DNA from 3 places in the Thermosipho sp. 1244 genome. Region 2 is predicted to be linked to each of the others. Evidence: riboswitches for the same ligand, from Rfam matches in the RefSeq annotation. Region 2 holds a riboswitch; each other region holds the start of a gene.
What was found. A riboswitch is a leader RNA that binds a small molecule or an ion and turns the genes downstream of it on or off. The one in region 2 is predicted to bind cobalamin.
Positions count from the first base shown of each region.

Region 1: it holds a riboswitch for cobalamin, as region 2 does, so the genes downstream of both, AS157_RS03445 (bifunctional adenosylcobinamide kinase/adenosylcobinamide-phosphate guanylyltransferase) here and AS157_RS08615 (ABC transporter substrate-binding protein) in region 2, are expected to answer to the same signal.
Region 3: it holds a riboswitch for cobalamin, as region 2 does, so the genes downstream of both, AS157_RS09745 (succinate--CoA ligase subunit beta) here and AS157_RS08615 (ABC transporter substrate-binding protein) in region 2, are expected to answer to the same signal.

Region 1 covers NZ_LNGA01000014.1:14,034-18,364, forward strand. Annotated here, with positions in the region: gene AS157_RS03430 (cobyric acid synthase) at 1-169, opposite strand, end outside; gene AS157_RS03435 (adenosylcobinamide-GDP ribazoletransferase) at 178-870, opposite strand; gene cbiR (cobamide remodeling phosphodiesterase CbiR) at 860-1,477, opposite strand; gene AS157_RS03445 (bifunctional adenosylcobinamide kinase/adenosylcobinamide-phosphate guanylyltransferase) at 1,474-1,971, opposite strand; cobalamin riboswitch at 2,026-2,190, opposite strand; tRNA gene AS157_RS03450 (tRNA-Pro) at 2,217-2,293, opposite strand; gene AS157_RS03455 (GGDEF domain-containing protein) at 2,368-3,843, shown strand; gene AS157_RS03460 (early set domain-containing protein) at 3,837-4,331, opposite strand, start outside.
Region 2 covers NZ_LNGA01000033.1:2,217-6,547, reverse strand. Annotated here, with positions in the region: gene AS157_RS08630 (ABC transporter ATP-binding protein) at 1-357, opposite strand, end outside; gene AS157_RS08625 (thiamine diphosphokinase) at 414-1,025, shown strand; gene AS157_RS08620 (1-deoxy-D-xylulose-5-phosphate reductoisomerase) at 1,004-2,056, shown strand; cobalamin riboswitch at 2,048-2,239, shown strand; gene AS157_RS08615 (ABC transporter substrate-binding protein) at 2,298-3,179, shown strand; gene AS157_RS08610 (FecCD family ABC transporter permease) at 3,176-4,153, shown strand; gene AS157_RS08605 (HAD-IIA family hydrolase) at 4,179-4,331, shown strand, end outside.
Region 3 covers NZ_LNGA01000030.1:125,318-129,648, reverse strand. Annotated here, with positions in the region: gene AS157_RS07530 (aspartate-alanine antiporter-like transporter) at 1-875, opposite strand, end outside; gene AS157_RS07525 (succinate--CoA ligase subunit alpha) at 880-1,719, opposite strand; gene AS157_RS09745 (succinate--CoA ligase subunit beta) at 1,716-2,732, opposite strand; cobalamin riboswitch at 2,789-2,965, opposite strand; gene AS157_RS07515 (SHOCT domain-containing protein) at 3,525-3,791, opposite strand; gene AS157_RS07510 (alkaline phosphatase) at 3,969-4,331, shown strand, end outside.

The DNA.
Region 1 (4,331 bases), on a different contig from region 2:
GGACATATTGAGCAACTGCCATCTCTCCTTCTTCTTTACTTACCACACTGTTTAAGGATATATTTTGCGCCTTAAACGGCACTACATCTAAACCTTTTTTTGTAAAATATCTACATAAAGCTGTGGAAATAATAGATTTTCCAACGTTTGAAGCAGTTCCCTGGATCATTAATATCACTATATCACCCCCAAAATCACTAAGAGTAACTCACTTGTTATAAGACAAGTTGCCCCCAAAACATCCCCTGTAATACCACCTATCTTTTTTTTAGATATAATACTCATAAAATAGGAAAATAAAAGAGTAATAAAAAAAGACATAACAAAGCATTTTATGTTAAACAGTAAAGGCGTTAAAAACACGGTTGAATAAATTAAATTTTTCCTTTCAAATGGATAAAATATAGCACCAAGTCCTTTTTCTTTGGCAGGTTTTGAAAACGCCATCAACGAAACCATAGCATACCTTCCAAACACCGAAGAGTAAAAAAAGAAAGTTGGTGAAAGTGTAAAATACATGTTCCAAAATATAACAATATACAATGCCCCAAAAAACACGGCAAAAGCTCCAACGTCTCCTTTAGACATTATTTCAAGTCGCTTCTCCTTATTTGATTGATTCAAAAAGCCATCTATTGTATCCAAAAATCCATCAAAATGAAAGAGATCAAAAAAATAATATCCCAAAATTAAGAAAATTATTTTAACAAAAAAATTTTCAAAATAACCCCCTAAGAAAAAAATAATCCCGGGAATATATCCCACAAGTGGGAAATACCCGGGAATGTTTTTTATTCTCTTTTCAGAATATCTAACTTTAATTGGAATCCTAGATATAAACGCCAACGAAAGTAAAAAATCATAAATCAAAACTATCCCTCCAAAGAGTTAGTGAATACAAAAAATCTCTTAAGTCAAACACTTCAAAACACACATACTCTAAATTTGGTGAATATTTCAACTTTTTCCTTACTACTTCCAAAGTATCTTTGTCCAATTTAAGATGGTCTTTTCCATTTGAAACACCCATGACATGGTATTCTATTGAATTTTTTAAAAAATTCTCCGTAACCTTTGTCCCAAGCAAATGATGTCCTATGTCAAAAACTGTCCTATCGTGTAAAAAAATATCTTCTTTCAAATTTTCAACTAATATCTTCTCAGATTTTTCTAGAAACACCTCTATACCATCTAACGGATGTACGATGTAATTTGAAATTTCCAATCTACTATTTTCAAAAAAATAAAAGGCTTTTTCAACGTTAAAAATACAATCTGTTGGTAAGTGAACGTTATACTCCAGATTAAATTCTTCTGCTATTTCCTTTAAATCTTCTATTTCGTTTAAAAAAATATTCTTTGTATTTGTATCCCAGCTAAACACCAAAAATTCCACAAAATCCACCTTATCTGCTATAACTTTTACATTTTCAAGATAAGTACCCGGAAAAAGCCAAGAAGTAGTTCCTAACTTCACTTTAATTCCACCCCTATCCCCGATACCATCAAATAGACTTTTTGCGCTATTTTTGCAATATCTTTATTTAAAAGTCCTAGTCTTTCTACATATTCTCTTACTTGTTTGTTTTCTGGAATTATTCCCCACCCCACCTCATTCGTTACACAAACCAATGTATAATCAACTTTTTTAATACTTTTTAAAAATTTTTCTAAATAATTTTCTATATCTTTCTTGTAATAGTAAAGATTTCCAAGATACGTGGTAATACAATCTAAAATAGCAAATTCATATTTTCCATTTAAACCTTCAATTACTTTATCTACTTCAACAGGCTCTTCAAAGGTGTCAAAGCCTTTTCTTTCGCTTTTATGACGGTTTATCCTATTTCTCATCTCTTCATCAAAAGGAACCCCTGTTGCAATAAATGCTTTTTTCTTGTAACGTCTTGAGAGGTCAAGCGCAAAACTACTTTTTCCAGACTTAACCCCACCAGTTACTAAAATAACCACCCTTTATCCCCCCAAAATAAAACAAATTTTTCCCACATTGCCCTAGCAATGGGGAAATATCATTTACTACAGGTAGGTCTCCCGGCTTCCGGATCATCCTACTTTCTGCGCCTTCCCAGGTTTTACCCAGTGGCATTTGCAGATTTCGTCCCCGGTTACGGTTGCTGGGCAGCTTCGGATTTTCACCGAATTCCCTTAACCTGCAGTATTGAATATTTAAAAAATGGCCGGTAAAACCGGCCAACTGGTCGGGGTGACTGGACTTGAACCAGCGACCTCTTGCGCCCCATGCAAGCGCGCTAGCCAACTGCGCTACACCCCGTTATTCTACCTTATATTATATTACATCTAAAAAAATGTGTCAAATTATGCTAAAATACTTTTGGAGGGATTTAAATGATTAAATTTTATTTAAAGTACTTTCTATATACTCTTTTTATCTTTTTAACCTTGTTTTACATATTTTATTCTCTTGGCAATCCAAAAGGCATTGAAGTTTCTAGAATAAATAATACAACTTTACCAAAAGTTATTATACTAAAGACCTCTAAAACTATATCCTTTCAAATACCCGTACCTAAAAATTCAAAATACGTATTTTTTCCATTCATAGAAGGTTCTTCTTTTTCCATTAAAAACAACAATTTTCCAATATTTACATTTGGTCTTGGAAAATCTGGACGTACGTGGTATACTCCATTTTTGATACCTATACCAAAGGGTGTAGATGTTCTTACTTTGGAAATTTCAGGAGTTTATTCAATAGGTCTTGGAAAATTCTTTTTTATAAACGAATCAGAAATATGGAAATATTCTATTTTGAAGTTCCTAACCGACAACTTTTTAAATATTTCAATTGGTCTTATTTCAACATTGGGTTTTCTTTTGTATTTACTTTCGAAAAACACCGGAATAACTAGACAAAAAGCGTATAAATATTTTGCGTTTTCTAGTTTTTTGGCAATTATATGGTTATTGGATGTTATTAGTTTCGAACACTTTTTTTATCCACTTAGGAAATTATTTATCTCCTGTGGTTATCTCTCATTTACGTTTTTAATGCGCGGGATCGATTTATATAATTTTTCAACAATACAAAAAAATACAAAAAGATTCTCCTACTTAAATATTCTGGCAAGTATATTACCACTCTTTACAGTCACACCCCAACAATTAAAAACTCTTACGATTTTCATATCCCCTATATTAATACTCAATGGTATATTTATCTTGTACAAAATCGTAAAGTCATACGTCTCGCAAAACGTAACGTTCGCAAGCCTTTTTGCAATAACAATTATATTTGACAGTATAGTACTTTTCTTTAATCTTCCCTTCAGAATGCTTTCACCATTTGGAATTATATCGTTATTTTTAAGCTTTGCCTCAAGTATTATACTAGAATACAAAGAAAAGATTCACGAATTAAATGTAATATATGCAAGAAGCCTGATTGATCCCCTAACAGGGGCATGTAATAGGGGTTTTTTAGGAAATATAAAACTAGAAAAAAACGATATATTGATATTTATAGATCTCAACAAATTTAAATATATAAATGATACATATGGGCATGACAAAGGGGATGAAATACTAAAAAAACTTTCAAGTATAATTAAAAGCAACTTAAAATCTTCGGATATATTTGTACGTATGGGGGGAGATGAATTTTTAATTATTTTAAAAAATTCCACAAAAAAAGAAGCAGAAAAACTCATCAAAAAAATTCACAATGAATTTAACAAATCCTCGGAACTTTCACCAACTTTTTCATGGGGAATAACAAATATTGAAGGTTCCCTTAAACAATCAATAAGAACCGCAGATGATCTCATGTATAAAATGAAAGGTGAAAAAAAAGCCTCTCAATAGAGAGGCTTTTTTCCTTTTAATCCAACCGTTAATTTTCCATCTTTTTTATAAACCTGGAAAAATCCATTTTTCCCACCAAATCCGTCATCTACAAAGGCAGGTGCATTGGGATCAGTAACCCAATTTGTACCATTTACCACAAATTTATACTGATAATCTCCCTCACTTAATTCTAAAACGGCTTCCCAAACACCGTCGTCAACTTCATAACATTCGGTCTCTTCTGCATTCCAATTATTAAAATTACCCGCTATCGTTACATAATCTGCACCTTTATACTCAAAACGTATCACTACATATCCTTCATCATCTACAAACATCTTTTTTGGGTCAAAATTCTTGTTTACCTCTTTTTTATTCTCTTTCTTTTCCTCACCTTTTAAAATCACTAATTTCCCATCCTTTTCAACTAAAGTAAAAATACCATTTTTCCCTCCAAATCCATCATCTACATATCCCGGTGCTTCTGGGTCTTCCTTCCAATTCTT
Region 2 (4,331 bases):
TATCTCCCGTGTACTTAATTTTTTCGAGAGCAAAAGTGGAAGTTCAACATTTTCAACAGCGTTTAATACCGGAATCAAATTAAAAAATTGGAATATAAATCCCATATATTTGGAACGAAAAACAGTTTTCTTATCTTCATTCATTTTCACAAGATCTTCTCCAAGAACTTCCACACTTCCTGAGGTGGGCTTATCAAGCCCGGAAAGACAATTTAAAAGAGTCGTTTTTCCACATCCGGAAGGCCCTAAAATTGCAACTATTTCTCCTTCTTCTATCTCCAAATCTACGCCTTTTAAAGCTTCTATTTTTTCATTTTTTCCATATAATTTTGTTAATTTTTTTGCTTTAACAATCATTTTCTTCACTCCATGTTATAATTTCTCATGTAATATTATAACATGGGAGGGATAACGTGAAAGCAACAATAATATTAAATGGAAACGCAAAAGAAACATTGTACATTAACTCGGACATAATAATTGCAGCAGATGGAGGAGCAAAAGTTTTAAAGGAAAGGGGTATTCTTCCAAATGTCATCATAGGAGACTTAGATTCTTTGGATAATGATACTTTGGAATATTTCAAACAAAATAACGTTGAAATCATTGAATACCCAAAAGAAAAAGATGAAACGGACTGTGAAATAGCAATTAAATACGCAGTTGAAAATGGATACGACGAAATCGAAATATTAAATTTTTTTGGCGAAAGACTTGATATGATACTTGCTTTATTTGGATTGATGAAAAAATTTGACACAAAAATTTTGTTAAGATCCGAAAAATTAGAATGTTCCATTATCAAAAATACATTTGAAAAAAACGTGAAAATAGGAGAAATTTGGTCTTTTATTCCAATTTGTAATGCAAAACTCAAACTAGATGGTTTCAAATACGCATTTGATGGAAAAATGAACATAGAAAATCCCATTGGAATTAGTAATGAAACTAGTTCTAAAAATATAAAAGTACAAGTTTTTGAAGGAGAGGTGATTTATTTTAGATGGTTGAAAAAACCGTTGTGATTTTAGGTGCTACAGGTTCAATTGGCACTCAAACATTAGACGTAATAAAAAAACTAAAAGGATATAAGGTAACTGGAGTTGTATTTGGGAAAAATAAAAAACTTGGGGAAAAAATTGTAAAAGAATACAATGTAAATTTTTATTACTCCCAAGTATTATCAAATGTCTCTTCCATAGAGGAACTTTTGGAAAAAACAACCCCAGATATAGTTGTTGCGGCAATTCCTGGGTTTAATGGTGTTATATCTACATTCAAGGCTATTAAATTCACAAAAAGACTTGCTCTTGCCACAAAAGAGGCCTTAGTTTGTACAGGACCATTGTTAAAAAAAGCTTGTAAAGATGTAGAATTAATACCCGTTGATAGCGAGCATTCTGCCATCTTTCAGATTTTTGATGAAAACGTAGAAAAAATATTAATAACCGCATCAGGTGGTGCAATAAGAGAATATGATAACATAGAGAACCTCACTCCAAAAGAAATATTAAAACACCCTGTATGGAATATGGGACAAAAAATAACAGTCGACTCATCAACTATGATAAATAAAGCCTTTGAAGTAATTGAAGCATACGAATTATTTGAATTAGACACAATAGATGTATTAATACACCCCACGGGCACAGTTCATGGTGCAGTTTTCTTGAAAGACGGTACAGTAAAAATACATTTTGGATTCCCTGATATGAAAATACCAATTTCATATGCACTGACTTATCCAAAGAGAATGTATATAAACCTAAATTGGCCAAAGTTTAAAGGGGAAAATTTTATTTTCTCAGAGGTAAGTGAAGAAAAATACCCCGCATTTTTTTATGGTAAAAAAATTATTAAAGATCTTGCAAAAAGAATAGCATTTAACGCCGCAGATGAAGTCGCAGTAAATATGTTTTTGGAAAATAAAATAAAGTTTCACAAAATCTCAAAGATAGTTATAAACACCTGTGAAAAAATAAATGGCAAAATAAGGGATTTAGAAGATGTTTTTGAAGTAGACAAACTTGCAAGGCAAATTGCAAATAATTTTTGATGTGTTATAATTTATGTGAAATACCTTTCTTCTAAAAAAAGGGAAGCCGGTGAAAATCCGGCACGGGGACGCCACCGTAACCGGGGACGAAATCAGCATAAATGCCACTGGGGAAGACCTGGGAAGGCGCTGAAAGTAGGATGAACCGGGAGTCGGGATACCTTTTTTTAGAAGAAGAAAACCACCTTTACGGTCCCTAAAGGTGGTCAATTTCTTTTAAATATACCCAGGAGGTGAAGATATGAAAAAACTAGGGGTTTTGTTTTTAGTTGTTCTTAGCTTTATTGCATTCTCAATTTCTATTGTGGATGACGCAGGAAGATTGGTTGTCTTTGAAAAAACACCTGAAAAAGTCGTTTCTGCAGCACCAAGTTCAACTAAATTTTTATTAAAACTTGGATTAGACAAAAAAATAGTTGGAGTTACAGATTGGGATAGCTTTAACGCAGAAAAGATTGGAAATATGGTACCTTTAAACATTGAAAAAATTTTGTCTTTAAACCCAGATGTTGTGATTATCTTTGGCGGGTTTCAACTTCCAGAAGTTGAAAAATTAGAAAAATTTGGAATAAAAACATTGGTGCTTAATCCTGTTTCTTTAAATGATGTAGCAAGAGACGTAATGTTACTTGGAAGTGTATTTGGCAAGGAAAAAGAAGCAAAAATGATAAAAGATGAAATTTTATCAAAATTGAAAGATTATGGTACAAAAACTGCAAAAATTCCACTTAATGAAAGGCCAAAGGTATTCTTTACAATTACAGTACCCAACGATGAAACAAAAGATTTATGGACTGCAGGAACGGGCTCTTACATAAACGAACTCATTACTATTGCTGGCGGAGTAAATATCTGTGCACCATACACAGGAAATAACGGTTGGTTCTCTGTAAATTGGGAATTTTTAACTATAAACAACCCAGATATAATAATAATAGCAGGATACGGTGATCCAAATCAAATAAAAGAAAAGATAAAGGGAAATAAACTCTTTTCATCTTTAAAAGCCGTTAAAAATGAGAAAGTATTAGTTATTGATGGAAATGATATTAGCTCAATCTCACCAAATATAGTAAAATACCTTGATATATTCTATAATTTCTTTTACGGAGGAAATAAATGAAAAAATTTTTTAATCCTAAAACTGGGAGGATTATCCTTCCAGTTTTCTTTCTTTTAATTTTATTCTTAAATCTTTCAATAGGTAGTGTCAAATTACCAGTTTCTTATATATTCAATGCTCCAAATGAAAGAATTAAATTTTTAATATGGAATGTAAGATTCCCCAGAATTTTAATGGGAATAATTTCTGGTTCAATATTAGCTTTAGTAGGAAATATTTTTCAAACAATAATGAAAAATCCATTAGTTGATCCATACCTTATTGGTACATCTTCTGGTGCGGGATTTGGCGCAGTACTTGCAATATACGCTGCAGTTTCACTCAATAAAGTATTCAGCGTAAACTTTTTCTCTTTTTTATTTTCCATAATAGCCTCACTTCTTACCATCCTCCTCGCAAAAAGAAAAAATATAATCCCTATAACGCATCTTATTTTATCCGGTGTTTTAATAAGTACAATCTTTTCTTCCGCTACTATATTGTTAATTAGTCTATCGAGAAAAACTCTTACAAGTGCCCATATTTGGTTGTTTGGAAGTCTTTCAGGAATAACATTGGATGATCTTATCCTTCCATTTTCTGCACTAATTATTCTTTTTTTATCTGGATATATAAAAAACAAAGAATTAGATGCTATAGCATTAGGTGAAGAAGAAGCAAAACTTCTTGGTGTTGAAACTGAAAAAATCAAGTGGTTTTTTTATCTACTAGGTTCTTTTTCAATTTCTGTCATAGTATCAAAAACTGGAATCATAGGTTTTGTGGGATTGATAATTCCTCATGCTGCAAGGATTTTGACAGGCCCCAAACATAAATACAGCTTAATGGGTAGTGCATTACTTGGTGGAATATTCCTCTCTATTTCAGATACAATCGCTAGAACAATTGCCTCACCTATTGAGATTCCAATAGGTGTTATCACTTCTTTTATTGGTGCACCACTTATGTTTATCCTTTTAAAAACTAAAAAATAATGTATAATTCTATTGAGGTGATTACATGAAATTAATATCAAAAAATGCCTTAGAAAAACTAAAAAAGGTAAAGTTATTTGTTTTAGATATCGACGGTACATTTTCACTTAGTGGAAATTTATTACCAGGCTCAATAGCTTTTGCAGAAAAAACAAAAAAACTAAATAAAAATTTTGTC
Region 3 (4,331 bases), on a different contig from region 2:
ACCATTAAGATCAAACTATATCCATTAAAATTTTCAATTACTTTGTATCCTGATTTAAGGCCTATTGATGATAGAAAAATTACAAGTCCAAGATTCTGAATATTTTTCAAAAGATTGGTGTTGAAAGAAAAATTTATTTTTCCAATATTTCCTATAGAACCAAGTGTAAGTGAAGATATTAATAGGCCACCTGTAATTCCCAACTTTATAGTTGAAAAGCCAAGATTTAATGGGATATTACCTATAATAATTCCTATTGTAATAACTAAAGAATATGATAACAAGTTGAACGTTTTTTCTTTTGTTTCTTTTTTGTTTTCCGGTAATTTTTTTTGTGGGGATATTTTTATTTTGAAGATTGATGGTATTAAGTATATTGAGAAAATAACGGCAAGTACGCCTGGTACATAACCAACTGTATATCCAAATACCACTTCGCTTGTGTGATTTACACTTTCAAGAGCTGTGGCAAGACCAGGTGAGCTTGTGAGACTTCCTGAAAATACACCTATTAAGTTATATGGATTAAGTTTTAGAATTAAAATAAATGTAACAGTGAGTAAGAAACCTGAAAAAGTTATTGTAAGTGAGAGTATGAGAAACTTCATGCCGTATTTTTTTAATATTTCTTTTATTTCTTTTGATGCTATTAAGCCAATAGATGTCACAAAAAGTATAAGAGAAAATTGAAAAAAAATGTTAAAAGTATTTTGAAAAGATTTTTCTGAAGAAACAAAATGTGGAAATAACCAGCCGAAAAATAAACCACTAAAAAGTGTTCCAGAAGTTCCTAATTTGAAATTTTTGATCTTTAAGTTTCCCAACAACATTCCGAAAAAAATGCTTAAAAACAACAAAAGATAAGGATTTAGCATTTGATCACCCCAATAAGTTTTCTATGTATTTTGCTACTGGAATGTTTAAATTTTTTAATTTTTTTTCTTTAAATTCTATTGTACCTTCTAAACCTTCGACAATTGCACCAGCATGCCCCATTCTTTTTCCCTTTGGAGCTGTTCTTCCAGCAAAGAAAAATTGTATATTAGAATTGTACCCTTTATTTAGGAATCTTTCCACGTCTAAAATTTCTTCATTACCACCTATTTCACTTATTATTATTATTTTTCTTGGATTAAGTTTTGAAACATACAAAAGTGCTTCGTAAACACTTGTGCCGATTATGGGATCTCCACCTAATCCTATGCCAATTTTAATTCCTGTTGATTTTTTTGAGATAAAGTTTGCTATCTCATACATTAGAGTACCACTTTTGGAAATTATTGCAACATCCCCTGGTTTAAATGCGTTTTCAGGCATTATTCCAATCTTGGAAACACCTGGTAAAATAATTCCAGGACAATTTGGACCTACAAAGGTAACATTCTTTGATTTTGCGTATTTGTATATTTCTAGCATATCCATTTGTGGAATGTGTTCTGTAATGGTTATGATCTTTTTAATTCCCGCATCTATTGCTTCAAATATTGCATCTTTGGCAAATTTTGCCGGTACAAATACAATACTCGTATCACAACTGAATTTTTCAACAGCATCGTACATGTTATGAAGGACGGGAACATGTTCAATTTCTTTTATCTTTGTATTTTTTGAGACACCACATACTATGTTTGTGCCGTATTTTAACATTTTTTTTGTGTGGAAACTACCATACTTTCCAGTTATACCTTGTACACATACTCTTTCTGTACCATTTATCATATGAAGTCCCCCTTTACAGCGCTTTTGATCATTTCATACATATCGTCAAAAAAGTGAATATTGTGTTCTTTTAAAATTTTTTTTGCTTCATTTTCATTAGTTCCAGTAATTCTAACAAAAAGTTTTATATCATCATTTTTTTCTTTGAAATTTACAATCGCTTTTGCTATTTCATCGCATTTTGTTATTCCACCAAATATATTTAGGACAATATTTTTTAACGAAAGAGATTTTAAAAGTTCAAGCGCTTTAATTGTAGTTTTTGTATCTGCACCTCCGCCAAGATCAAGAAAATTTGCAGGTTTACCTCCATACAAACTTATTGCATCCATTGTTGCCATTACTATACCTGCTCCACAGCCAATTACTCCAATATCACCATCGAGTTTTACAAAATGAAAAGGATATTCTTCATGTACAAATTTTTTTGCCCATTGTTGCCTAAAAATCGCATTATCATCTAGGTGTAATACGGCATCAAGTGCCATTATATTTCCTTCTTTTGTTTTTACTAATGGATTTATTTCCAAAAGAGTTAAATCTTTTTCTTTCATTATTTTGTATAATTTTTGGACTATTTGTTGGATTTTTTTTGGAAGTTTTTGGATATCTGATAAACTATATTGTTCAATTTTATCTTTATTATCTTCTATATCAATTCCGCCAAAGTGTGAGAATAATATTTTTATTTCTTTTTCATATCTATCAATGTATAAAGATAAGTAGTATTCTTTTTCGATATTTACCATTTTTTCAACTAGAACTCCATAAGGTGTTTCTCCCTTTATTTTTTTGTGCAGTAGTTTTTTTGAGAATTTTAAAAATTCATCTTTGTTTTGTGCAAATAAAATTCCTCCAGCTTTCATTCTGCCTCCAACAAGCACCTGACTTTTCAGGACAGCAGGTAAAAATTTTACTTCAATTTCCCTATCATTGGAAATAAGATAACTTTCAGGAACAGAGATCCCCCCCTCTTTTAATATCATTTTTCCTACAAATTCATGAATTTTCACTTTCACACCTCCCGTTTCGCAAAAAAATTTTTTCTCAATCTACCCGCGAGATTGAGAAATACGTTGGAATAAAGGCAGGTCTCCCGGCTCCTGGATCTTCCTACTTACCACGCCTTCCCGGGTTTCCCCAGTGGCTGGTTGTGGCTTTCGTCCCCAGTTACGGTGGCGGGGCCGCACTGGTTTTTCACCAGTTTCCCTATTAAGCCATAGGCACCTTTATTCCACGTTGTATTTAATTTTCAATGTTATTATATCATCAAGTTTTAAAAATTGAAAATAAAAAAATCAGATTAGACGTATATTATTTTGAATTTAAATTGGAAAAAATACAAAAAATATCATTATTTGGTAATATGTTTAAAAATAGCTATACAAAGACTTATATAAAAATGAAGATAGAGAAGAGGAAAAAACTTTTGATTTATTGAAATTTAGATTTTTTATATTTCAAACATTTGGATAAAAAGAACTTTCTGCTTACTTTATTTTTCCAAGAAAGTAATTTTTAATATTTAGAAAAGACTTTATTGTTTTTTAAAATAATGAGTGAAAAAGATAAAAGAAAAATTATGAAGTTTTAGAAAAAATGTAGTCTAAATGGAATGTCTTAAAATTAGAGGTTACGAAAATTATATATATTGATTCAAGACTTGTTATATTTAAAGAAAAAATTATGAGTTAAGATAAACAAGAATCCAAAACGTAGAGTAAGAAAATTACAAGAGATAATAAGTATTTAAAATGAGGCGCTTTACTAACGCCTCACTTTATCTTTATTATTAATTTTTAAAGTTAGTGTTTTAGGATAAGGTTTTTTAATTTTTTGTATTCCTCCTCGCTAATTTCACCTTTGGCAAGTCTTTCGTTCAAAATTTTTAGACTGTTATCGTATGTTTCAAAATTTTTTTCATAGCGAAAATCTGGATGTTTTTCAGAGTTTTTGATTAATTTGTAAATTAAGAATGCAAAAAAGATTAAAACAATTAAGCCTATAACTGGGGCTATCCAATAACTAAACCATCCACTGTGCCAAATAAAGGGTCTATGATACCAGTACATCAAAAATCACCTCCTATTTGTTTCTACTTTATTTATACAGATTAAAACTTAAAAAAAACTTAGAATTTCAAGTTTTTTTAAGATTTGTGAGTTTAACTTTCTTTATAAAATTAAAAAAAGGGTAAATATTTTTTTGTAAAACTCTTTACTGATATGAAAAATCGGGAGGTGAGGATCATGAAAAAGTTCTTCAGTATTTTAATTTTGTTTTTTATGGTTGTGGTTTTTGGCAATTTTGGAGTGAAGAATGTTATATACTTCATAGGTGATGGAATGGGAATTAATCATCTGGTTTTGGCAAGTCTTCTTGAAGGAAAAACATTAAATATTATGAAATCACCTTTTGTTGGTTATGTTACAACATACTCTGCAAACTCACTTGTTACAGATTCTGCAGCTGCAGGTACTGCCCTAGCCACTGGTTTTAAAACAAATAATGGTATGATTGGTATGCTCCCAGATGGAACAATAGTCCCAACTATTTTTGAAATAGTTTCAAAATATGGTATGAAGACGGGAATAGTTGTAACTTGTAGAGTT